Regions from separate parts of the Nitrosomonas sp. Is24 genome, predicted to be linked through region 3. Evidence: riboswitches for the same ligand, from Rfam matches in the RefSeq annotation. Region 3 holds a riboswitch; each other region holds the start of a gene.
The links. Region 3 has a riboswitch for cyclic di-GMP ahead of R2103_RS12170 (hypothetical protein). Riboswitches for the same ligand answer to the same signal wherever they lie in the genome.

Region 1: it holds a riboswitch for cyclic di-GMP, as region 3 does, so the genes downstream of both, R2103_RS03455 (hypothetical protein) here and R2103_RS12170 (hypothetical protein) in region 3, are expected to answer to the same signal.
Region 2: it holds a riboswitch for cyclic di-GMP, as region 3 does, so the genes downstream of both, R2103_RS11395 (S8 family serine peptidase) here and R2103_RS12170 (hypothetical protein) in region 3, are expected to answer to the same signal.

The regions. Positions count from the first base shown of each region.
Region 1 covers NZ_JAWJZG010000001.1:795,547-803,190, reverse strand. The annotation lists gene R2103_RS03465 (aminotransferase class I/II-fold pyridoxal phosphate-dependent enzyme) at 1-1,713, shown strand, start outside; gene R2103_RS03460 (mannose-1-phosphate guanylyltransferase/mannose-6-phosphate isomerase) at 1,743-3,194, opposite strand; gene R2103_RS03455 (hypothetical protein) at 3,669-5,015, opposite strand; cyclic di-GMP riboswitch class I at 5,127-5,213, opposite strand; gene R2103_RS03450 (glycosyltransferase family 4 protein) at 6,066-7,163, opposite strand; gene asnB (asparagine synthase (glutamine-hydrolyzing)) at 7,170-7,644, opposite strand, start outside.
Region 2 covers NZ_JAWJZG010000001.1:2,470,028-2,477,671, reverse strand. The annotation lists gene R2103_RS11410 (DUF11 domain-containing protein) at 1-2,229, shown strand, start outside; gene R2103_RS11405 (hypothetical protein) at 2,383-2,715, shown strand; gene R2103_RS11400 (hypothetical protein) at 2,753-3,229, shown strand; gene R2103_RS11395 (S8 family serine peptidase) at 3,291-5,084, opposite strand; cyclic di-GMP riboswitch class I at 5,342-5,427, opposite strand; gene R2103_RS11390 (VOC family protein) at 5,638-6,018, opposite strand; gene R2103_RS11385 (hypothetical protein) at 6,580-7,035, shown strand; gene R2103_RS11380 (porin) at 7,143-7,644, opposite strand, start outside.
Region 3 covers NZ_JAWJZG010000001.1:2,655,357-2,663,000, forward strand. The annotation lists gene R2103_RS12160 (energy transducer TonB) at 1-216, shown strand, start outside; gene aroE (shikimate dehydrogenase) at 255-1,073, shown strand; gene R2103_RS12170 (hypothetical protein) at 1,162-2,520, opposite strand; cyclic di-GMP riboswitch class I at 2,633-2,719, opposite strand; gene mgtE (magnesium transporter) at 3,064-4,506, shown strand; gene R2103_RS12180 (hypothetical protein) at 4,623-5,072, shown strand; gene R2103_RS12185 (hypothetical protein) at 5,133-5,690, shown strand; gene R2103_RS12190 (NAD(P)H-dependent oxidoreductase) at 5,788-6,441, shown strand; gene R2103_RS12195 (VF530 family protein) at 6,577-6,825, shown strand; gene R2103_RS12200 (RNA-binding S4 domain-containing protein) at 6,818-7,030, shown strand; gene rlmKL (bifunctional 23S rRNA (guanine(2069)-N(7))-methyltransferase RlmK/23S rRNA (guanine(2445)-N(2))-methyltransferase RlmL) at 7,110-7,644, shown strand, end outside.

The DNA.
Region 1 (7,644 bases), 1.9 Mb from region 3:
CAGAAAATCACCCATTTTCGCCCCGAACTCAATATTTACATCCTGATCGCGCAAGAACAGGAGGATGAGGTTGTCGATGCACTTTTTTCCGAAACGGTCGATGGGTATTTTTACCGCGAAGAACGCGATTACCGCGGCATGTACCGCATTCTGAATGCCCAGTTGCAGGAAAAAGCACGCACGCCTTTCTATGACCAACTCAAGCATTATGTGCTGATGGCCAAGGATGCCTGGCATACGCCGGGGCACTCCTCCGGTGACTCCTTGCGCGACAGTCCATGGGTCAGCGATTTTTACGAATTCATCGGTGAGCATATCTTCCGCGCGGATCTATCGGTCTCGGTGCCGATGCTGGATTCCTTGATGGAACCCGCCGGAGTGATCGCTGAAGCGCAGAAAATTGCCGCCAAAGCTTTTGGCGCACGCCGGACATTTTTTGCCACAAATGGTACTTCGACCGCCAATAAGGTCATTTTCCAAACGCTGCTGGCTCCCGGCAACAAGTTGTTGCTGGATCGCAATTGCCATAAGTCCGTGCATCATGGCGTAGTGTTGTCCGGTGCTCACCCGGTTTATCTGGATTCTTCCGTCAATAAGAAACTCAATATTTACGGGCCGGTACCCAAGCAAACCTTGTTCAAAGCGATTGAAGAACACGGCGATGCACAGGCGCTGATCTTAACCAACTGCACCTACGATGGCTTACGTTATGACTTACCGCCTATTATTGAAGCGGCGCACGCCAAAGGGATTAAGGTGATCATCGATGAAGCCTGGTATGGCTTTGCCCGGTTCCACCCGGCTTTTCGTCCTACCGCATTGGAAGCCGGCGCGGATTATGCCACCCAAAGCACGCACAAGGTACTATCGGCGTTCTCACAATCCAGCATGATTCATGTCAACGATCCCGATTTCAACGAACATTTGTTCCGCGAAAACTTCAACATGCATACTTCCACGAGTCCGCAGTACAGCATGATTGCGAGTCTCGATGTGGCGCGAAAGCAGGCTATGCTGGAGGGATATAAACTGCTGTCACGCACATTGGAGCTGGCGCAAGAAATACGTGCGCAAATCAATTCCACCGGTGTATTTCAGGTACTGGAACTGTCCGATCTGCTACCGGATGAAATCAAGCACGATGACATTCAACTCGATCCTACCAAAGTAACGGTGGATATTTCGCGCTGCGGTTTCACCGTTGAGGAATTAATCCGGGAATTATTTGAGCGCTTCAATATCCAGGTGGAAAAATCCACTTTCAACACGCTCACTCTGCTGCTTACCATCGGCACCACCCGCAGCAAAGTATCTCGGTTATACGATGCCTTGATGCGCATTTCCCGTGAAAACCGCGCGCCGCAACGGCTTTATCAAACGGCAGAGATTCCACGGTTCACCGAGTTGAAGTATCTCCCGCGTGACGCATTTTATTGTGGAGGTGAACTGATGCCGCTATTGGATGAACAAGATAAGGTCAATTCAAGTCTTAATGGCCGGGTATGCGCGGATCAGATCACGCCTTACCCGCCCGGCATTCCTGTGCTGGTTCCCGGGCAAGTGATTACTCAGGCTATCACACAATATTTGATCAGTATGTTACGTTCGCAAAAGCACATTGAAGTGCATGGCATAGTCTTCGATGGCTATTTGCCGTGCTTAAGGCTATTGACTAATGCTGAAGAAGAAACACTAAAACAATTGGATAAATAACTTATCAGCGCATATAAGAACAAGCTCGATTAATGCTCTTTCCGCCCATAAATATCTTCAAACCGGACAATATCGTCTTCCCCCAGATACGAGCCGGATTGAATTTCAATCATTTCCAGCGGCACGCAACCGGGATTTTCTAAACGATGACTCGTACCCAATGGAATATAAGTCGACTCATTTTCCGAGACCAAATACACGTCTTTGTTTCGCGTAACCCGAGCCGTACCCCGCACCACAACCCAGTGTTCGGCGCGATGATGATGCATTTGCAGGGACAAGGCCGCACCGGGTTTAACCACAATACGTTTCACTTGAAAACGCTCACCGACATCGATTCCGTCATACCAGCCCCATGGACGAAACACTTTACGGTGCAATTTTCCTTCCGGGCGGCCTTGCTGTTTCAGCATATCGACAACCAATTTCACGTCTTGTGTTTTGTCTTTATGCACAACCAATACAGCATCCGGAGTTTCAACAACGATCACATTTTCGATACCGACACAGGTAACCAAACGGCTTTCGGAAATGGCCAGGGTATTTTTGCAATCATTTAATAATACATCCCCCTTCGCTACGTTGCCCGCGTCATCTTTGGGAAGCACTTGCCACAATGAGCTCCACGCACCGATGTCAGACCATCCGGCTGTCAGCGGAATGACTACACCACCTGGCAAGTCACTTTCCTGCCGAGCAATTCTCTCCATGACTGCATAGTCGATCGAATCACTTGGGCATTGCTCAAAAGCTTGCTTATCGACACGGAGAAAATCACCATCTGCCAATCCCTGATCCCAAGCAGCTTGGCAAGCCGTTAAAATATCCGACCGGCATTTGCCAATGGCGGACAGCCATACCGAGGCCCGCATCATGAACAATCCGCTGTTCCAGAGATAATTACCCGCATCTAGATAAGTTTGCGCAGTCGGCAGATCCGGTTTTTCGACAAAACGCGCAATATGGTAAGCAGTTTTGCCCTGCTCGATTAACTCGCCCGATTGGATATAACCATACCCGGTTTCAGGAGCGTCAGGTGTTATCCCAAAAGTGACAATCCTGCCATCCATTGCTTGTGACATACCTGCTAAAACAGCAGCCTGAAATGATTCCACATCCATAATCACATGATCGGACGGCATGACCAATAAAATGGGATCATCCCCTTCCCGTAGGGTTGCGAGCGCAGCTAATGTTAATGCAGGAGCAGTATTGCGCCCGAAGGGTTCAAGCAGAATACTCCCTTTTCTATCCATGACTCGTAATTGCTCAGCAATGACGAAACGATATTCTTCATTGCACACAACCATCGGTACATTTAATTGCACGCCACTTAATCCATCCATACGCCGGACAGTGGCTTGCAGCAAAGAATCCTCGTTTATTAATGGCAATAACTGCTTGGGATATTTCTCACGTGACAGAGGCCAAAGGCGGGTGCCCGAGCCACCGGATAAGATGATAGGTGTTAATGTATTCATTCAAGGATAAAGATACCGAGCGTTTTCTAACTCACACTCATTTAACTTATTAATTTATAAAAGTTTTTCTCTTGCAATATATCATATACTTATTTCTCGTGGATTATGCCATTAAGATTTCGATATAGGGACTTAATAACTGTTGTGATTCTACTGGATCCTTGGGTAATTTATTCGAGCACTGGAACCGAGATAAGAATTATATTAAACAAAAATTTGATTTGCTGATACTTGTTTTGAGCAGCAAATAGGAAGAATCCAGCAATTAACATCCTAAATGGCTTACTTTATACGATTTGTACTTTAATTATCGAATTGAATAGACTATAAATGCAAACAACTCGATTAATTTCCGCCAGAAATATATTCCGGCGGATTTGATCGCTGAAAAAAGATATTAAATAAAACACTTATCTAAAATCAAGTAGCACTTACTGCTGAAATTAACTTAACACATAGTAGATCAGTATCCCACTAATAAGTTACCAATGTTGCAGTGCTTGCCGCGGATAAATTTTCTGCAGCATCAAATGCTCTTACTGTATAACTGTAAAGAGCTCCTTTAGCACTGCCCATAATAACATCTCTAAAACTTGTCGCAGTAGTGGTTACACCGATATTAGTCCCATTTCTATATATTTTATATCCCGCAACAGCTACATTATCTGAGGACTTGCTCCAAGATAGTGCAACTCCGGAAGCAGTTCCATAATTGGATAGTTTTGATGCTAATGAAGCTGGCACTGTAGGAGCAACAGTATCAAAATTAAGGCAAGACACTCCGTCACCGCACGGAAAACCATTCCATATCTCCAATCCTGTTATGTGATTGTCTACTGACGTATGACCGCCGCTATACGGATTGCTCACAAAAATCCGGGTTATAGGAAGATTGTAATCCCCCATATTTGGCCCGTGGTAATCCGCTATCACTTCGCCATCGACGGCTGCCCAGAAGCGTCCATCAGTGCCACTTGACCGATGCCAGTAAACTTCAAACTTAAACCATTTATCTATCGGCACTGGAACAATATGATTATCTTCACGCCAGTAATCGACCCTGGTGGGGAATACGCCGCCCACATTATCACCCTTTGTCATCCAGTAGAGCTTGCCATCAGCTCCTTTCATTACAGTCACGCTCATCCGATAATCACCCTCTCCTGTGTTATTGTACCCCCCTGTCTTGAGTGAGAATTGTGTCCGCCAATTCGCAGATGAAACTGTATTGTCCAGTTGTGTCTCCAGATCAGCTTGATATTTAAACCAGTAAGTAATATACAAGTCTTTAACATCACCAATCGTCCATGGTCTTTGAATCAATAATGGCGCCTGCGAGCCAGCTCGTCCCAGTTCTCCGGTAATTTTCACTTGTTGAAAAAGTTCATTAACCGCCCCACCTTTTGGTCCTGTTACCGATCGAATTTGACTGCTAATGTAATTTCCGATCGTTGAAGACGTAATAGGATCGACAGTAATCAGTTGCACACCTGAGAAATTTGAGCCCAAAGCAGAAACCGGCCACATATATCCGGTTTCTTTATCGGTGCCATTGATCATCTGATATGCTCCGTGAGCTGAGAAGTTATATGGCGCTCCGAGAGAAACACCAGAACCTAAATTAGATTTAAAAAGCAGAGAAGCTGCATAAGCTGCCGGGGTCACAAAGCTCAATGCAGTCAGTAGCAATAGCATATTAATAAATACCATGTTAACGCCACGCCGGGCAAAGCAATTAGCATTAGATTTCTCTATATGTAGCTGCTTTATAATTAAAACCGGAAAACTGCTGGCTTGTAATGCTTGATTGTTAATATTCATATAACGTTCCTCCTTAGAGTTAAAGGATGGAACTGCATGGATACGCTTCAAAGTTATTTCATTCGATAATTATCAACATCAATATAACGTAGTAAATAAACGAGTAACGTATCTGGCAGTCCTGCCATCCTGGGGCATTCGCCCTTTAGATCAGTGACTTTGCGTCCCCTGCTTTCGCAGAGTTTGCCTTTTTCATGTTGCGATACTAATTCAGCATAAACCGTGCCAACTGTAGCCGCCGAAATGACATCCCAAAACTGCTATAGGTAATTAAACTTTGAAAAAATAGATAGAAGCATGATAAGCCCGGAAAAAAATAAGTAATATTCCAGCGAATTCAGAACTAAGTGTCATTGGCATCAATTGAAAGACAAGAGATCGTACAATTGGCATCGCGTTATAGAATTTGCTCAGCACGAATCAACCGCTAAAAATAGCAGTTACTGGAAAAGCCACATAACTATTTGCCCGCAGGTATGGCACCAGAAAAGATAAGATGAGTAGTGTCGATGATTGCATCGCGGGATCTGGCAATTCGCACAGAGTTTGATTTCTGGCAAAAAGACTTGATCATTGAGTCCGCGAGAACGAGAAATGATGATTATGCAAAATAACCAAGTGAGCTTTCTCCGTCAGTGTCAGTATTATCAGGAATGATCTATTATTGTCGAATAAAACCGGCTGATGATGTCCATTTAACGTTGCCACAATAAACTCAAAATATTGCAATACGGCTCACAAAGCTACGCAATTTGGCTAGTGCAATTCAATGGTGAGCAAACCATGGTAGCCAGTTGCGCAAATTTTGCGCTTGCCAAGTCTTTTATGATCGCAAGCACATGCTTGGCATACTTATAGGCTAGAACATACAATCTCAAAAGGTTGATTAAATTGAATGCCTATAATCGATATCAAGCTATAAATCCAGAACCCATTAACATATCATGTCATTAGTTAACAAAAAATGTCACTATAATCGCCTAGGTAATTGGCCCCGAAATAGTGTTATTACAGATCCATCAAATTACGGTGATAATTGAATCAATCTCTTCATTTCAAGGCAGCAACCTGCTGATATACAATCGCCAAGTAATTCGCCGCGCCCGGTGCTAAAAATTTCTCTATTGCATAGTGATAATTGTAAGCAGACATTCTTTTAAGCATGCCTCGATCATCAATCAGCTGCTCGATCGCACCCATGATATCCGCCACTTCTTTCTGTCGCACTAGATAGCCCATCTCTTCATGCTCAAAGAAATCTTGTAACCCCCCGACCGAGCATGTGATAACAGGCATTCCAAATGCCATCGCTTCCAGCACAGAATTAGGCATGCCTTCAGCATAGTAGGATGGAAAACAGAAAATATGATGAGATGCGAGTAATGATCTCTTTTTGTCGCCACGAACATCACCTACAACAAACAGGAATTCTTTCGATTGATCATATCGATCTGCGTATTCCCTGACAGCGTCCATCGCAGCACCCTCTCCAGCCACTGTGAGTGAAACCGGTTTTCCCCTATCCCGCAACAAGGTCACAGCTTCCATAGCATCAATCACCCCCTTTTCCTTCTCTAATCTGGCAAGGAACAAAACTTTGATCAAGGGCTCGGTAGTCAATTTCTCTGATTTCTTGGTGAAGGAAAAATCACGCAGAAGATCACTGGACACCGTTGTCGTGCCAAGATGAACCGGTACTGTCACACCCCATTCCTTGAGCTTATCCCTGAATGCAGAGGCAAGAACGATAAATGCATCCGCTTTAAGGTAGGTTTTTCTGAAAAACCATAAGCCTGCTTTCTCCACTAAGGACTCGAAACCTTTATCCCATCCACGGAAAAATACTACAACAGGGTACCCCATACGCTTGGCTTTGCGAATAAATAAACCATCGCGAATATAGCTCTTCAAGGTAAGCGAGGGATTCACATGAACAATAGATGGATTAGTGTCACCAAGCGCTTGCCGGAATCTGATCTGGTCCATCAAAGGATACAAGCTCCCGCCCATACCTTTAGTGGAACCTATTTCCATGTAATGTATACTGAGACTATCCAGCTCACGTAAGAAGGGAAGGACGGCATTATAATATCCCGCTACCCCGCCTTGATCGGAGAGAGAGGGGCCGGTTATAAGAACTTTCAGCATTTATACTCAACCAACATTCTGCCGCCATTGTCTGAGTAAAAACAGTATCCATATAAAATTGCCATTATCAGACTTACCATCCATGTTTGCTCTCACTATATGCTCAATAGTATCCCGGTTAATCCCGAATTTTCCTTCGAGTTCCAGTAGATCGTTCAAGTGAGTGCGAAACGATTCTCCTTTGAACCATTCCCTTAATGGAACGACAAATCCTTTCTTCGGGGCTTTCAGAAGCGCACTGGGCAATGACTTGGCGACTGTATCCCGCAGAATGGCTTTTCGCGTATAGCCAGTCATTTTTACATCCTTGTGAACCTTTGCCATAAACTCAACAAGGCGATGATCTAGAAACGGCACACGCGCCTCAAGTGAATAAGCCATACTCATACGATCAACCTTGACTAATATATCATCCGGCAATGATACCTTGTACTGAAAATACATTAACTTATAGAATGGATCATTGAATCGGCAATCACGC
Region 2 (7,644 bases), 190 kb from region 3:
AACACGGTAACGGTAGAAGGCAAGGACGATGACGCTGGCACACCGACGATCAGTGATACCGATGATCACACCGTAACCGGTGAAAACGTGGCTGCGAAGATCACGATAGACAAGAGCGGCCCTGCGACGATCAGCGAAGGTGGAGCAAACGTAATTTACAACTTCACCATCACAGCGGACGCCACGAATGCATCGACCGACCCTGTGACGATCACCTCACTGAGCGACAACACCTTCAGTGCGGCGGATAACACAGCGTTGTTTGCTGCGGCGCTGGCGAAATACCAGGAAACAAACCCAAGTGCAACGGCCATCGTACTGAATCCGGGCGAATCGCTCAGTTTCAGCTTTGACCCGACGGGCAATCTGGTGCTGGATGCCGGTGAAGAACACACCAACACGGTAACGGTAGAAGGCAAGGACGATGACGCTGGCACACCGACGATCAGTGATACCGATGATCACACGGTGACGGCGCTGGATATTCTGCCTGAAATCAGCGTAATCAAAACCGTTGATGTCAACGGTGACGGTAATGCGTCAACCGGCACTGGCTTCAATGATAGTGAGTCAGTCTCAGAGGGTATTGATAATAAGGCAGTGACCTATCGCTACGCCGTAACCAGTCATAATGCGGAAGCATTGAGTTTGGATTCGTTGAGTGATGACAAGCTCGGTGACATTCTTGATCTGGGTACTCTACTAGTTGGAAGTGATACAAATAGTAATGGTATGCTCGATCAGGATGAAACCTGGGTCTACACGTTAGCTACTACGATTGCAGCGGGGAACGTTGATTCGCCTCTTATTAACGAGGTAACAGCGGAGGCCAGTGATGATGATGATAACTCTGATACTGAAACTGATACTGCAAAGGTCACATTTACTAACGCCACACCGACAATCACGGTGGATAAACTGGTAGATGCCAATGGGGATAATATATTCCATGATATGGAAGCAGCGAATGGAAATACTAATATCACATTGACGTATCAATATACGATCACGGCTCCATCAACCAATGTTTCTACCGATCCCATCACAGTTTCCTCGGTGATTGATGACAAACTGGGAGATCTGACTTCGGCCGCTTTGGTAGCAAATGGTGGTAATCCGATTGTATTGAATCCGGATGAATCGTTTACATTCACTTATACCAAGACTGGCGTAGATTTAAGTAATGTTGGTACTTTAGTGAATAAAGTGACGGTAAATGGGCATGATGATGAAAATACAGCAGTTTCAGACACTGATACTGCCACTGTTATTAAATCGGGTTATGTTACGAACTCTGCTTTAAGTGAATTTGATACCAATTCTGCGGTAGCGGGACAGCAGTTTAACTTGATAGCCACGCCGACACCTTGGATTAGCAGCGGTACATACAAGGTAACGGATAGTAATCCGGGGCAGTTCTATTACAATGCATTTGCTACGGGAAATGCGGGTGATATTGCTCATATCAAATTAAATATTCCCTATCCATTCGTGACTCAAGGTGCAACACCGATTCATGTTTATAGCGGTGTTGACATACATACCGATAGCAACGGTATGATAAGTTTCGACCCGGTCGGTGAAATTGCAATTAGTAAAGAACAAATTGCAATTAGTAGCTTCACAGATACCAATGGCGATGGAAAAATTGGATTCGGTGATATTTATACCGCTTCGCTTGATGTGACTGTCCCTGCGTCTGGCTTCATTTACGCGAATATCCATTTGGATTACGGTCTGGAAAAAACAGGTCCTTGGACTAAGTTTGTAGACAGTACCGGTGGTAACGATATGAAACCGGGTTCTGGAAATCCTTATCAAACGATTGAAGATTTTGGTAGTTACGGATTTTCAAGTTTAATCAATAGCGTACTGGGTCAGGATACGATTCAGAATCAGAATATTTTCAAGAATCTGAAAGGTGTGGGCGGATTTATCCATACCGCTGATGATCATAATCCGATCGGTGGGCAAAATGTAATTCTGCTTGATAGTAAAGGCAGTAAAGTCGGTTCGGCAACTACCGATGCTGATGGCTGGGAATTCATGACAGTCAGTGCTCCTGGTAAATCAGCAAGTTACACAGCTTTCTGGGATCAAGATAAGGATGGCGTTAAAGATGCCACGGAACCGTATCAAAATATTACTTGGGGCGGTCCTACCAAGTTTGTGGAGGTCAATTTTGATTATATCGTGGGTTCCAATCCTACAATAGACGCTTTGCTTTAAAGCAGAAAATTATTCTCGGATGGATAGTAAAAACCCCTTCTAGCTAACTGCTGGGAGGGGTTTTTTAAAATATTTATACTACTTGTTTCTGATTACTCGGGACTCAAGGCATAGCAAAAATGATCTAATTGACTAGATTTTTTGGGGAATCTAATGACAGACAATAATGATGCACAAAAAGAAATTAAAACAGATCCTGCCGGAGCTCAGCCGATGCAGGTGAACATACGGATGCAGCAAGGTGAGCATACGGGTCAACCGCTTTATTCCAATTTTACTTCCGTACAAGGCGGGCAAGGCGTGGTGATTGTCGATTTTGGATTTCTTGATCCGCAAACGATCAACGCATTAAACCGATTGGCTCGCTCAGGTGAGAAAGCACCTGAGGCGGTTGGTGCTAGAATGTCTTGCCGAATGGCGATTAGCGTTGAGGCTGCTACCAATTTAGCGCATCAATTGAATCAGCTCTTTCAAAGAAAAGCCTGAAAATAAAAGTGCAGGCTTTATTTAGATAGGAAAAAGCATGACAGAAAAAAACGATATGCCGGCTGAAACAAATGGCGCTGGGCATGCGCTGCAAGTAAAAGTCGCTATGCAGGGAGGAGAGCAGACAGCGCAACCTATTTATGCCAATTTGGCTTCAGTACAGAACGGGCAGGGTGTGGTCATGGTGGATTTTGGGTTCATGGATCCGCAAACCATGCAGTTATTGAATCAAAAAATTGCTTCGGGTGAAAAGATATCGGATACGATTACTGCAAAAATGTCTTGCCGGATGGCGGTTAGTGTCGATGCAGCAAATCAGTTGTCGCAGCAATTGAATCAATTATTGGGTTTGAGTCCCAATGTTCATAAACCGGCAGTACAGCAAAAAAGGGTTGAACAATCTGAATCCGTGGCTCAAAAATCGGATACCGATGCGATACCCAAGGAAGAAAGCGATAAACAAGAAAGTGGAAAAGGCGGTTTCCGGTTTCCTTGGTCCAAGAAGACACACTAGCGCTAAAAAAACGACCCCCCAGATGATTATGGGGGATCGTTAATTCATCCGTTGCGTGCTTCTATTTGACGTTCACGGCTACATAAGCCGAAGAAGAGTTTCCAGCTGCATCTTTTGCGATTGCCTGGATGGTGTGTGATCCCGCTTTCACTTTCTTGGAGCGGGTACTCCAACTATACGATAAGGTGCTTCCAGTACCTGTGGTAACTTGTACGCCATCGATGTAAATGTATTGCTTAATGCCAGCCGGACCACTGTTGTCAGATGCACTGGTGCTGATGGTGACGGTTCCGGTGACGCTGCCTGCAACGGGGTTTACGATGGTAACTGCTGGAGCTTGTGTGTCCACACTGGGTGTCACGATCGAATTGCTAACATTGACCGAGATGTTGGTGGTGCTCAAGTTTCCGGTTGTGTCATAGGCGCGCGCTTCAACTTTTGCGGTCCCATTCGGTGCTCCTGCCGTATCCCAACTAAACGCGAATGGGGATGAGGTGTCCGTGGCTATATTAGTATTGTTGATCCACAGTTCTACGCGCGCCACGCCGGTATTATCGGTTGCATCGACATCGACAGGAATCAACCCGGAAACAGTGGCACCGCCGAGTGGATCGATGATGAAGATTGCAGGAGCTGTCGAGTCGATTGTGGGCGTTGCATTTTTTGCAGCCAGTACCGCAGCAGCGGCATTAACTCGGCCATAACCGAAATAGACATCCTTACCAGCTGCGCCGAGATCAACGGCTGTGGAGAAAAGCAGATTTTCGATGTCAACGCTGCCCAATTGTGGATTGGCAGACATCATGAGTGCGATAACGCCAGCAGTTAATGGGCTTGAGAAAGAAGTACCGGCTACCGGCATATAATCGCCGCCAAGCCGGGTGCTATAGAAATTTTGCCCTGGCGCCGCTAGTGAAACGTAATCACCATAGCTCGAAAAATTTGCTTTATTATCGTATAAATCAGTGGCTGCTATTGCTAGCATGCTCGTAGTGACCGTGAAGCTTTCCAGTGTTCCGGTATTTCCGGCGCTAACCGTTACCAAACCTCCTTTATCTTTCATATATTGTGCTGCATTTCGAATGGATAGATTGCTAGAAAGTCCTTCAAAACTGGCATTAGCTACACGTGCTCCGTGATCCGCCGCATAGATCAGGGCTTGAGATATCGTGCTAGAGTAACCTATGCCATTCAAGTCAGTTATTCTGAGGGGCATGATCATAGATTGACCGGCGATTGCTGCTATACCAACGCTGTTGTTGGTTGCTGCCGCAGCAGTACCAGCGACAGCGGTTCCATGGCCTAGCACATCCGAGAAGTTTGAGTTGTTATCATAAAAATTCCAGCCCGATACTAGTTTTGAGGCAAGATCAGGGTGTGTGTTATCAATCCCAGTATCTAGGATTGCGATGGTAATACCGCTGCCTTGAGTAATATCCCATGCAGCTGGTGACCCAATTATGGGGTGCTGCCATGCATTGGTATACATTGGATCATTGGGAACAAAAGCCGGGGTAACGGCGTGATCAAGATCAGCAAACTTAAGGTGCGGATGGCGCTGAAGCGTGGCAACGATGCCTTCTTCAGAATATTCCGGTACATCAACGATATACAATTCGCTTTGTCCAATTTTTCTGGCCTTGCCTTCATGATCTTTCAGAATATTTGCAAAAGCTTGTGCAGGAAGACCGGCACGTGGCACTACCAGAATCCGACCTTTCGCCCATTCTTTTGTAGTGTTGCTTTTAAAATGCACACTTTGGGCTGATGCAGTGCTAGAGCGATTATCTATGGCGTGATCATTTGCTTGTTCTGGTGGTGAAGCATTTAAAGTAACAGATAATGATGCTGTCAAAAGAAATATTCCAATCTGAGAAGTAGCTGTGACTGTGCGTTTCGTTAGGCCAGGTCTATGGGTACTTAGAGAATGTGATGGGTGGCTATGAGGCAGTGATGAAGGTACGGCTTGTAAAGATTGTTTGTTACTTTCCATGAATTAAATCCTCTAAAAATCAGGGAGGACTCTGGAGAGAAACTGCTCAATGTAGTCATATGTTATATGCTTATCCACTTTTGACTAGAACTGATCTTGTGTTTTAGCAAACAATATAATCTGGCAGTCATGCTATCCTGAGGCATTTGCCCTGTAGACCTAGACTTTGCGCCCCCCGCTTTCACGAGGTTTGCCCTTTTCAAATGATTCAAGATGTGCAGAAAATTAATGATTTTTCTGTAAGATTTCGCTTTCTAGTTTCGGTTTATAGAAAGAATACTTGAGGGAGTATTTCTGGGATGAGCAAATAAAGGCGGTTAAATCGCGCTTGGGTGCGTAACAAATAATTTGATTCCGGCCGGTTTGATGCCTCGCTCCGTGTAGCGGGGTTTATTGCGGTTGAAAGCAGAAAGGGCTATTGCATTGAATGCAAGCCGATCATGTTGCCTTCGGTGTCTCGGATCAAAGCGATAAAGCCATAGGGACCGATGGACATTTTTTCACGGATCAAATGCCCTCCCGCAGAGGCTGCACGAGCAGCCTCAACAGCACAATCCGCACAGGAAAAATAGACCAGCACAGCATTTCCGCCGGATGGCCCGTCTGCCATTTTGACCAGCGCGCCGGATGCGCCCATTTGACCTTTCAGCATGGGAAAACTCCACAGCTCAACCGGCATGCCCGCAGGACTATCCAGTTGTTCCAGCTTTGTTTGGAACACCGATTCATAAAAACGCTTGGCGCGCTCCATATCCTGCACGTAAATTTCAAACCAGCCTACGGGATTATTGTTCATATGCATTTCTCCTTTGAGTACTTAAGTTTCGAATGGATTGTTAACTTAACCAAGGCTTGAATATTCTCGATCTTGATTCTCTATTGGGTATCCAAACGTTCAATCAATCGGATTGGCATTGAACAAGATTACCACTGACCTATCTAAATGTAGAACATTTACTTGTTGCGTTATTTTGGTGTTTTTTATGCTGTTTTTCCTTCTTGAACTATTCCCGAGTAAAAAAGTCAGATATTTTGTTGGCTTTCATTTTTGATTATGATAAAATTTATCATCCATTGAAAAAGGTCTTATATTTCATGACCTTGAATGGATTGTGGTTAATGATAACTACAACGGGAACTGTGGCTTTGATTGGTAAAACGCACTATTTTCCTTACCAAGAAACTATAGTTTTTTTCTGATTAATAAATTTAATGGAGGAGAGAAATATGATCACAAGTGTCGTGATTTTTTCAACAAACGCCCGAGCGCGGAGGGTTTCTATGATGTCGAGTGCAATGGCATTGCAGTCATACACAAAAGTTTTCCCAACCTACACTGAACCTTGGAGGAGTTAAAATGACATTATTGATATATGATTGGAAAAAATCCATCAAAAAAGCACTGAAATTATTTTCACTATTCTTAACAATTTCCATCTTATCCGCTTGCGCACAAATGAGTTCCGTCGCTGCGCCGGTCGGAATTTCCAATAATGATCATGATGCTCTAGTCAAGTATTATGAGGATATAGGGAGAGAAACCAAAGCAAGGTTGCGGGAGAATAAAAAAGTTCTCAAGGAGTATGAAGCGCATCCTTATTACTTTGGTAGACAAGGACTAGAAGCTCAATCGCATGCAAAAGCAAACGTTCGTGAATACGAAAAGACTTTGCGGGAAATTCAGATACATGCTGATTTCCATAGAAAAATGGCGTTAGAGCAAAAGGGCAAAGTAATAAATAAAGCGAAAGCTAATCAAGATCGTGACCTCACTTCAAAGAGTCCAGAGAGTTCTGTGAACAAAGGCCTTTGAGTAAGTAACGAACAACCACCGAATTTTTCGGTGGTTGGTCTTTAAGACCTGCAACAAAAAACCTGCAACATCGATTTCCAGTCACAACGCTGATTTAAAACTGTTTCTTAGAAGGGCAGCACAAAATCCAGCGAGAACAAAATTTGATCCTTATGGCCAGCAAACGGTTTGTACGCAACAGTACGATAGGCATCGACACTGTCATAGCGAATATTCGGCCGGATGGTAAGCTTCTTCAGATGATCCCAGCGAAGTTTTAACGTTTTAGCCGCTTTCCAGTTCATTCCCACTGTTGCCGCGTAATAGTCCGCAGGTGCAACCGTAACGTTGTTGATATTTCCCGCATAGCTTACCGGTACGCCATTGACGATATTGGTTGCCGCCGCGACCCGGAATGGCGAAGGATTGCGAAATCCGTCTCTATCGCGAAACCACTCGCCACGAAACCCGATCGATACATTTTCGGTCAGATCATAATATAGATGCGTGACCAACCCCATCCACTGGGCATCTTTGACGACATTGGCGTATTTCAGATTATTCAATAGAATGCCGTCCGCGAACCCATGCACATGATGCAAGACCAATAAAGTTCTGGGATTGATTCTG
Region 3 (7,644 bases):
ACCGTCGGTATCCGCGCCGATGGCAGTCTGGAATCGATTGAAATCAATCGCTCATCCGGAGAAAAAATCCTCGACGAAGCGGCTGTCAATATCGTTAAACTCGCCGGGCAAAATGGATTCGCGCCCTTTCCACCGGATATAAGCCAGGACACGGATATTTTGCACATCACCCGTACCTGGGTATTCGCAGCTTCCGATATGTTACTGAGTCAATAATTGTTGAGTCTTAGGAAATTTAATCAGAGATACCAGCCATGCTTGATTCTTATGCCGTAATCGGCAACCCTGTCTCACATAGCAAATCACCGTTGATCCATACCGCCTTTGCGCAACAAACGAACCAGGGCATGCAATATGTGGCCTTGCTGGCACCGCTGGATGGTTTTCAGGCAACCGCGCAAGACTTCCACCAACGAGGCGGAAAGGGATTGAATGTCACCGTGCCATTTAAGCTGGAAGCCTATCAACTGGCGACCCGTTTAACCGAACGAGCAAGCATCGCACAGGCCGTCAATACACTTAAATTTGAAAACGGCGAAATTCTCGGTGACAACACCGATGGCATCGGGCTAGTGCGCGACATCGAATCCAATCTGGGAATTCCCATCGCGAGAAAACGCATACTGCTCCTGGGCGCGGGTGGTGCCGCACGGGGCGTCATCCTACCGTTGCTGCAGCATATGCCCTCGCTGCTGGCAATCGCTAACCGTACCCCTGAAAAAGCAGCAGCGCTACGGAAACAGTTCAACACTTATGGCAACATTGCCGCAGGCGATTTTATGTTTTTCGCCGATGAGCATTTTGACATCATCATCAATGCTACTTCCGCCAGCCTGCACAATGCACTGCCTGAATTACCCGCTAATGTATTTGCAAAGGCGACTTTCGCCTACGACATGATGTATCAGCATGAACCAACTCCTTTTCTCAAATTCGCCCTGCAACATGGCGCGCAACAGATAACCGATGGAATTGGTATGCTGGTTGAACAAGCGGCCGAGTCTTTCTTTATATGGCGCGGGATCAGGCCTCAGACAAAACCCGTCATTGCACAGTTGAAATTATTAATTTGATTCAGTTCACCAAGCATGCAGACCTGATAATCCAAGAAATACGGTGATTACGCACCTGACCGGCAAACGTAATCACCATGCAAAATCTCTAATAAACAATCGAAGCTACATTGCTGGCTGTCGATATATTACCCATCGCATCGAAAGCCTTCACTGTGTAACTATAAATAGACCCAGTAGCATTTCCAAGTGAGTCTGAATAACTCGTTGAAGTACTAACTGCAATTTTTGTTCCATTCCTGTAGATGTAATACCCCGCAACAGCGATATTATCGGAGGATGCATTCCAGGATAGCGAAACCGATGCAGAGGAAATAGTTCTTGTCTTACCTTTTACTTTTGTCGTGGTTGTAGTCGATTTTAATGCCGCCAGAAGTGAAGTGGGTACAGTCGGAGCAACAGAATCCGCATTGACGCAAGACACTCCGTCGCCACAAGGGAAGTCATTCCATATCTCCAATCCGGTAATGTGATTATCCACTGACACATGACCACCACTATATGGATTGCTCACAAAAATCCGGGTTATAGGAAGATTGTAATCCCCCATATTTGGCCCGTGGTAATCCGCTATCACTTCGCCATCGACGGCTGCCCAGAAGCGTCCATCAGTGCCACTTGACCGATGCCAGTAAACTTCAAACTTAAACCATTTATCTATCGGCACTGGAACAATATGATTATCTTCACGCCAGTAATCGACCCTGGTGGGGAATACGCCGCCCACATTATCACCCTTTGTCATCCAGTAGAGCTTGCCATCAGCTCCTTTCATTACAGTCACGCTCATCCGATAATCACCCTCTCCTGTGTTATTGTACCCCCCTGTCTTGAGTGAGAATTGTGTCCGCCAATTCGCGGACGAAACCGTATTATCCAACTGCGTTTCTAAATTTGCCTGATACTTAAACCAGTAAGTAATGTACAAATCATTGACATCACCTATTGTCCATGGTCTTCTAATCAACAGTGGCGCCTGTGAACCAGCCCGCCCCAATTCACCGGTTATTTTCACTTGTTGAAAAAGCTCATTAACCGCTTCCCCTTTTGGCCCAGCTACTGATCTGATTTCACCACTGATGTAATCTCCGATCGTCGTAGAAGTAATAGGATCGACAGTAATCAGTTGCACACCCGAGAAATTTGCACCTAGAGCAGAGACCGGCCAGCTATAACCAGTTTCTTTATCTGTACCTATAATATCCTGATAAGCCCCTTTAGTAGCAAAGCCATAGGGTGCTCCAAGCGATATACCCGCACCAAAGTTAGATTTAAACAGCAGACCGGCCGCATGGGTGACGGGAGCAGCCGCCAATACCAGCATCATGAGCACTACACCAGCACTCAGCTTGATCATGTAACTTGTTCCGGCGTTTCTCATTAACTCTGTTGCGTCATCCGTTGCCAGCGGATTGGCAGTTTGTCGTTTCTGATGATTGAAATTCATATTAGGGTTCCTCCTTAACGTTAAAAGGACGGAACTGCGTGGATATGCTTGTATCAACATTACTTCGTTCGATACTTGTCGAATCATTGCGATGATCAAGACGAGAGCGTTATCTGGCAGTCCTGCTATCCTGGGGCACTGGCCCGTTAGATCAGTGACTTTGCGTCCCCTGCTTTCGCAGGGTTTGCCTTTTTCATACTACGAACCATCTATAAGCAGGAACTGTGCCAATCAAGAATTTGCCGGTCGACAATTCAAGAAAATACAATTAACAAATACATTAAATGTATTCTTGTCATGGACACGCAGGAATCAAGCAAAGAGTAGGTGACGTTTCTTGTCAGCTGGCGACAAGAACGGTCAGCGCCGCATAGTAAAAATACAAAAAAGTGGAACGACCCCGGTTAGCCGTCCAATATTTTGTTGGTGCTGACATAGCACGGACGGTTATACTTCCCGGTCATTAAATTGCAAACTATTCAGCGTATAAGCAGGCTGAATTTATTCCCAACGAGAAAGCTGCTTCGCCAGCGCAAACCTGTTATGACTGAAACTGACAACGACAACGATCAGGACAATTCACCGACGCCGCTGCAGCAGGTCACGTTTCTGTTACGCAAATACAAGCTGGTCGAAGGTCTGGTGAATCTGCAGGATGCACCGGACGAATCGCTGGTTCATTCCGCGGTGCAAAAACAAAATCTGTCCGAGCTGCAACATTTTCTGGATCAACTCCACCCCGCCGATATTGCGCTGATTCTGGAAGCGCTGCCGCTGGAAGACCGGCTGCTGATCTGGAGCATGGTCAAATCGGACCGGGACGGGGAAGTCCTGCTGGAAACCTCCGACGCCGTCCGCGCCTCGCTGATTACCGACATGCACAATCAGGAACTGGTCGCGGCGGCGGAATATCTCGATGCCGACGAAATCGCCGACCTTGCGCCCGATTTGCCGCAGGAAGTCATGGACGACGTTTTCCGTTCGCTCCCCGTGGAAGAACGCGAACAACTGCGCGCCGCCATGTCGTACCCGGAGGATTCCGTCGGCGCCTTAATGGATTTCGATGTCATCACGATCCGCGAGGATGTCCGCATGGAGGTGGTGTTGCGCTACCTGCGCATGCTGGACGAAATGCCGGATCATACCGACCAGCTCTTCGTGGTCGACCGGAATGAACAATTGAAAGGCGTGTTGCTGATCAACCGCCTGCTCGTCAGCGATCCGGACACCTTGGTTGCCGATGTCATGACCAACGAAATCATCAAACTGCAACCGGACGATGTCGCTCAGCAAGCGGCCAATGCGTTCGAGCGCTACGATCTGGTCTCCGCGTCCGTGGTGGATGAAAACGACAAACTGCTGGGCCGCGTCACCGTCAACACCGTCATCGATTTCATCCGTGACAAAGCCGAAAACGAAGCATTGAATCTCGCCGGTTTGAGCGAAGAAGAGGATCTTTTCGCACCAGTCTTAAAAAGCGTGCAGAACCGTTGGGTGTGGCTGGCCGTCAATCTGGTCACCGCGTTCATCGCCTCGCGCGTCATCGGCCTGTTTGAAGATTCCATCGAGAAACTGGTCGCGCTCGCCGCGCTGATGCCGATTATCGCCGGTATCGGCGGCAATTCGGGCAACCAAACCATCACCATGATCGTGCGCGCGTTGGCGCTCGATCAAATCAACACCAGCAGCGCCTGGAAATTGATCACCAAGGAAGTCGGCGTCAGTATCGTCAACGGCCTGCTGTGGGGAACCATCGTCGGCCTGTTCACCTTCGCCATCTACCAGAACGCCGAACTCGGCCTGGTCATGACCCTGGCGCTGGTGCTGAATCTGCTGCTGGCCGCGTTGCTCGGTGTCCTGATCCCGCTGACCCTGCGCAAATTCGGCCGCGACCCGGCGATTGGCTCCAGCGTGATGATTACTGCCGTGACGGATAGCGGCGGATTCTTTATTTTTCTGGGGTTGGCGACGATTTTTTTGCTGTAAACAGCGAAGGTGTATTTGCTGGCATGGTTTGTTCGATTGTTATACTGTATAGAAAGTATCTAGTTTCAGAAATTATTGGATAATTGATGTCGTAATATTACTTTGGGTTTCACCTTATGCTTAAGCTAATATTTGGATTTTCATTTTTACTGCTATCAGCTTGTGTCTTCGGGCAAGTTATCGATGCAGAGACTTATATCAAACAAAATGGCTTCCAAAAGAAAGCTGCTGCTGGCTTCGGCATTTTCTACACAACGATAAAAAGGGTCAGGGCAGATGAAATGCCACCATTTATAGAAGCAGTAAAAACAATGCCCCGCACTGAAGATGCACTTAATATGTGCCAACAGCAAGCCATTGGAGCGCAGAAGCAGTTCGACTCAGAGGGAAGGCAAGATCTTCGTATTCAAAAGTCAGTGGGCTACGGGGGACCACAAGACGAAAAATTTGGATGTATTTTCTTTATTGAATCGCAGAGCAAGATTGCAGCTACTCAAGTTTATTTTCTAAAAATCGTGCTTCGTGGTGATACCTACGATGCTTACACCGTAATTGTTTCACACTAGTGATAAAAAACGCATCGGGTCCACTACGGTAATCCCTCACGCCAAAAGGCTAAGCCTCGCATGATTCCCTCCAAACTGCTTAACGATCTTATCGCTTCCGCCATCGGCGCGAAGGCGCACTACGATATGTGGTGGGCACAAGTAAATGAAGCATTGCCGCACTTCGAGCGCGAAATGAACGAGCACAGCGACTTCTTCCTCGCATGCCGCGATGCGCATTACACAGCATTCTTCGTTCACGTCGCCCGTCTATTCGACCATCGCCACGATTCATCCTCACTGTTCAATTACCTCAAAGCCATCCGCAATCAAACTGATCCCGCAAGAATGAGTGTCCTTGATGCTCGCTATGATTCTCTTTTAGTGCGAGCAAAGCCTCTTCTAACCATTCGTCACAAGACCATTGCTCACATAGATGCTCGCTTAACCGAAAAAGACATCTTTGCACCACTGAACATCACATGGAACGAAATTCGAAGCATCATCAACGACACTGCTATATTCGTCACCGAGCTTGCGGGCGCGTCTCAGCCCGGCGAAGTTGGTATTCCGCGTGACGGGCGATTAAGTGAGGCAACAATACGACTTATTGACGCACTCCGATCGAATAAGACCTAAGACCTAAGACCTGATCGACATTCAGGTGAAACTGTAAAGGGAAACACAATCCCTCAATTCTTTCGTTATGCACTTTTTAAAAATATTTAGAACATCCATGAAACTCCTAACCTTCCTCGGCACAGTCCGCAGCAGCTCACCCCCCAACCCGCCCCGGCTCGGTCTGAGAGTCGCCAGAGCTTGTGTGGCACAGCTTCACCAAGGCGATATTTCAGTGGAGCTGATCGATCCGCTGGATTTAGACCTTGGTTCGATATTCAAGCCGCACTTTGCTTACGCTCAGGGCAAAGCGCCCGTTCAACTGCAAACCTTGGCGGACAAAATCGCAGCCGCGGATGGTTATGTCATGGTGAGTCCGGAATACAATCATTCGCTCAGCCCGGCTTTGGCGCATTTGCTCAATCACTTCGGCAGTTCGCTGTTTTCGTACAAACCCAGCGCGATTGTCACTTATTCGGCGGGGCAATGGGGTGGTATCAGGGCGGCGGTGGGGATGCGATCTTTTCTGTCGGAATTGGGTTGTTTGCCGGTTTCGGCGATGATCCATGTCCCGAAAGCGCAGGAAGTGCTCGCCGAGGACGGAAGCTTTCTCGCATCCGTCGACACGGAAAGATGGACGAACTATTTTTCCCGATCCTTTGCGCAGCTCACTTGGTGGGCATCCGCCGCCAAAAATCAGCGGGATGCTATCGACCCGCACAAACTGGCACCCGCTTTTAAAAAAGACCCGTCACAAAGGAACGCTCCCTAAGCGCATGAATTACTAAACTGCTTAACCCGCAGGTTGCACGCCGGGTATGAAAAATATCCATTAGGGTTCAAATGCCTCATGTCCGAACGATTGCACCACGTATAATAAACCCGGTTAACGATTCCCCCTGCAATTATGCCCGCGCCTGAAAATAACAAGCACCCGCAAACCAAAAACCCTTTGCAAGGCGTTACCCTGGAAGCGCTGCTGACCGAGTTGCATGCGCACTATGGCTGGGAGGGGTTGGCTCAAAGGATCGATATCAATTGCTTCAAGCAAGATCCCAGCATCAAATCCAGTTTGAAATTTTTGCGCAAGACGCCGTGGGCCAGAGAGAAAGTCGAGGCCCTCTACATCCAATTGAAACAAGGCAGCCATGAGTGAATTCAGTCTTAAAGGGCACGACACGATTGCATTGAACGATCTGCTGAAGATCACCGGCCTGTGCGGGAGCGGTGGCGAAGCCAAGGCCGTGATCGCTAAGGGCAAGGTCAAAGTGGATGGTCAGGTTGAGCTGCGCAAAACCTGCAAGATCCGCAACGGCCAAGTGGTGGAATACGCCCGGGAGCAAGTCACCGTAACAGGCTGAACCACCCGGTTCAAAAAAGCCAGCGCGCTGGCAGCACATTCGAGTATCCTACGCGGTTATTCAGCCCAGACCGTAAACCATGACGCAATACCAACTCTTCGCCACCACGCCCAAAGCGATGGAAGGCATACTCGCCAACGAAATCCAAGCGCTCGGCGGGCAAAACGTGCAGCAGAAACTCGCCGGGGTGGCTTTTCAAGGCGATCTGGCGCTGGCGTATCAAGCTTGTTTATGGTTGCGCACCGCCAGCCGCGTGCTATTGCTGCTCAGCAGCTTCGAGGTGAAATCGCAGCAGGATCTCTACGATGGCGTGCAACGCATCGACTGGTCCGGGCATCTGAACGCCGACGACAGCTTGGCGGTATCGTTTAACAGCAAGAATAATCCGGCGATCAACAACACGCATTTCGGCGCGCTCAAAGTGAAAGACGCCATCGTCGATCAGCTGCGCGCCAAGTTCGGCAGCCGTCCCAATGTCGATACCGAGTACCCGAACATCCGCGTCAACGTCTATCTGCACAACGACACCGCGCAGTTGAGCCTGGATTTATCCGGCGAAAGTTCGCATAAACGCGGTTACCGCGAAGTCAGCATCGCCGCGCCGATCAAGGAAA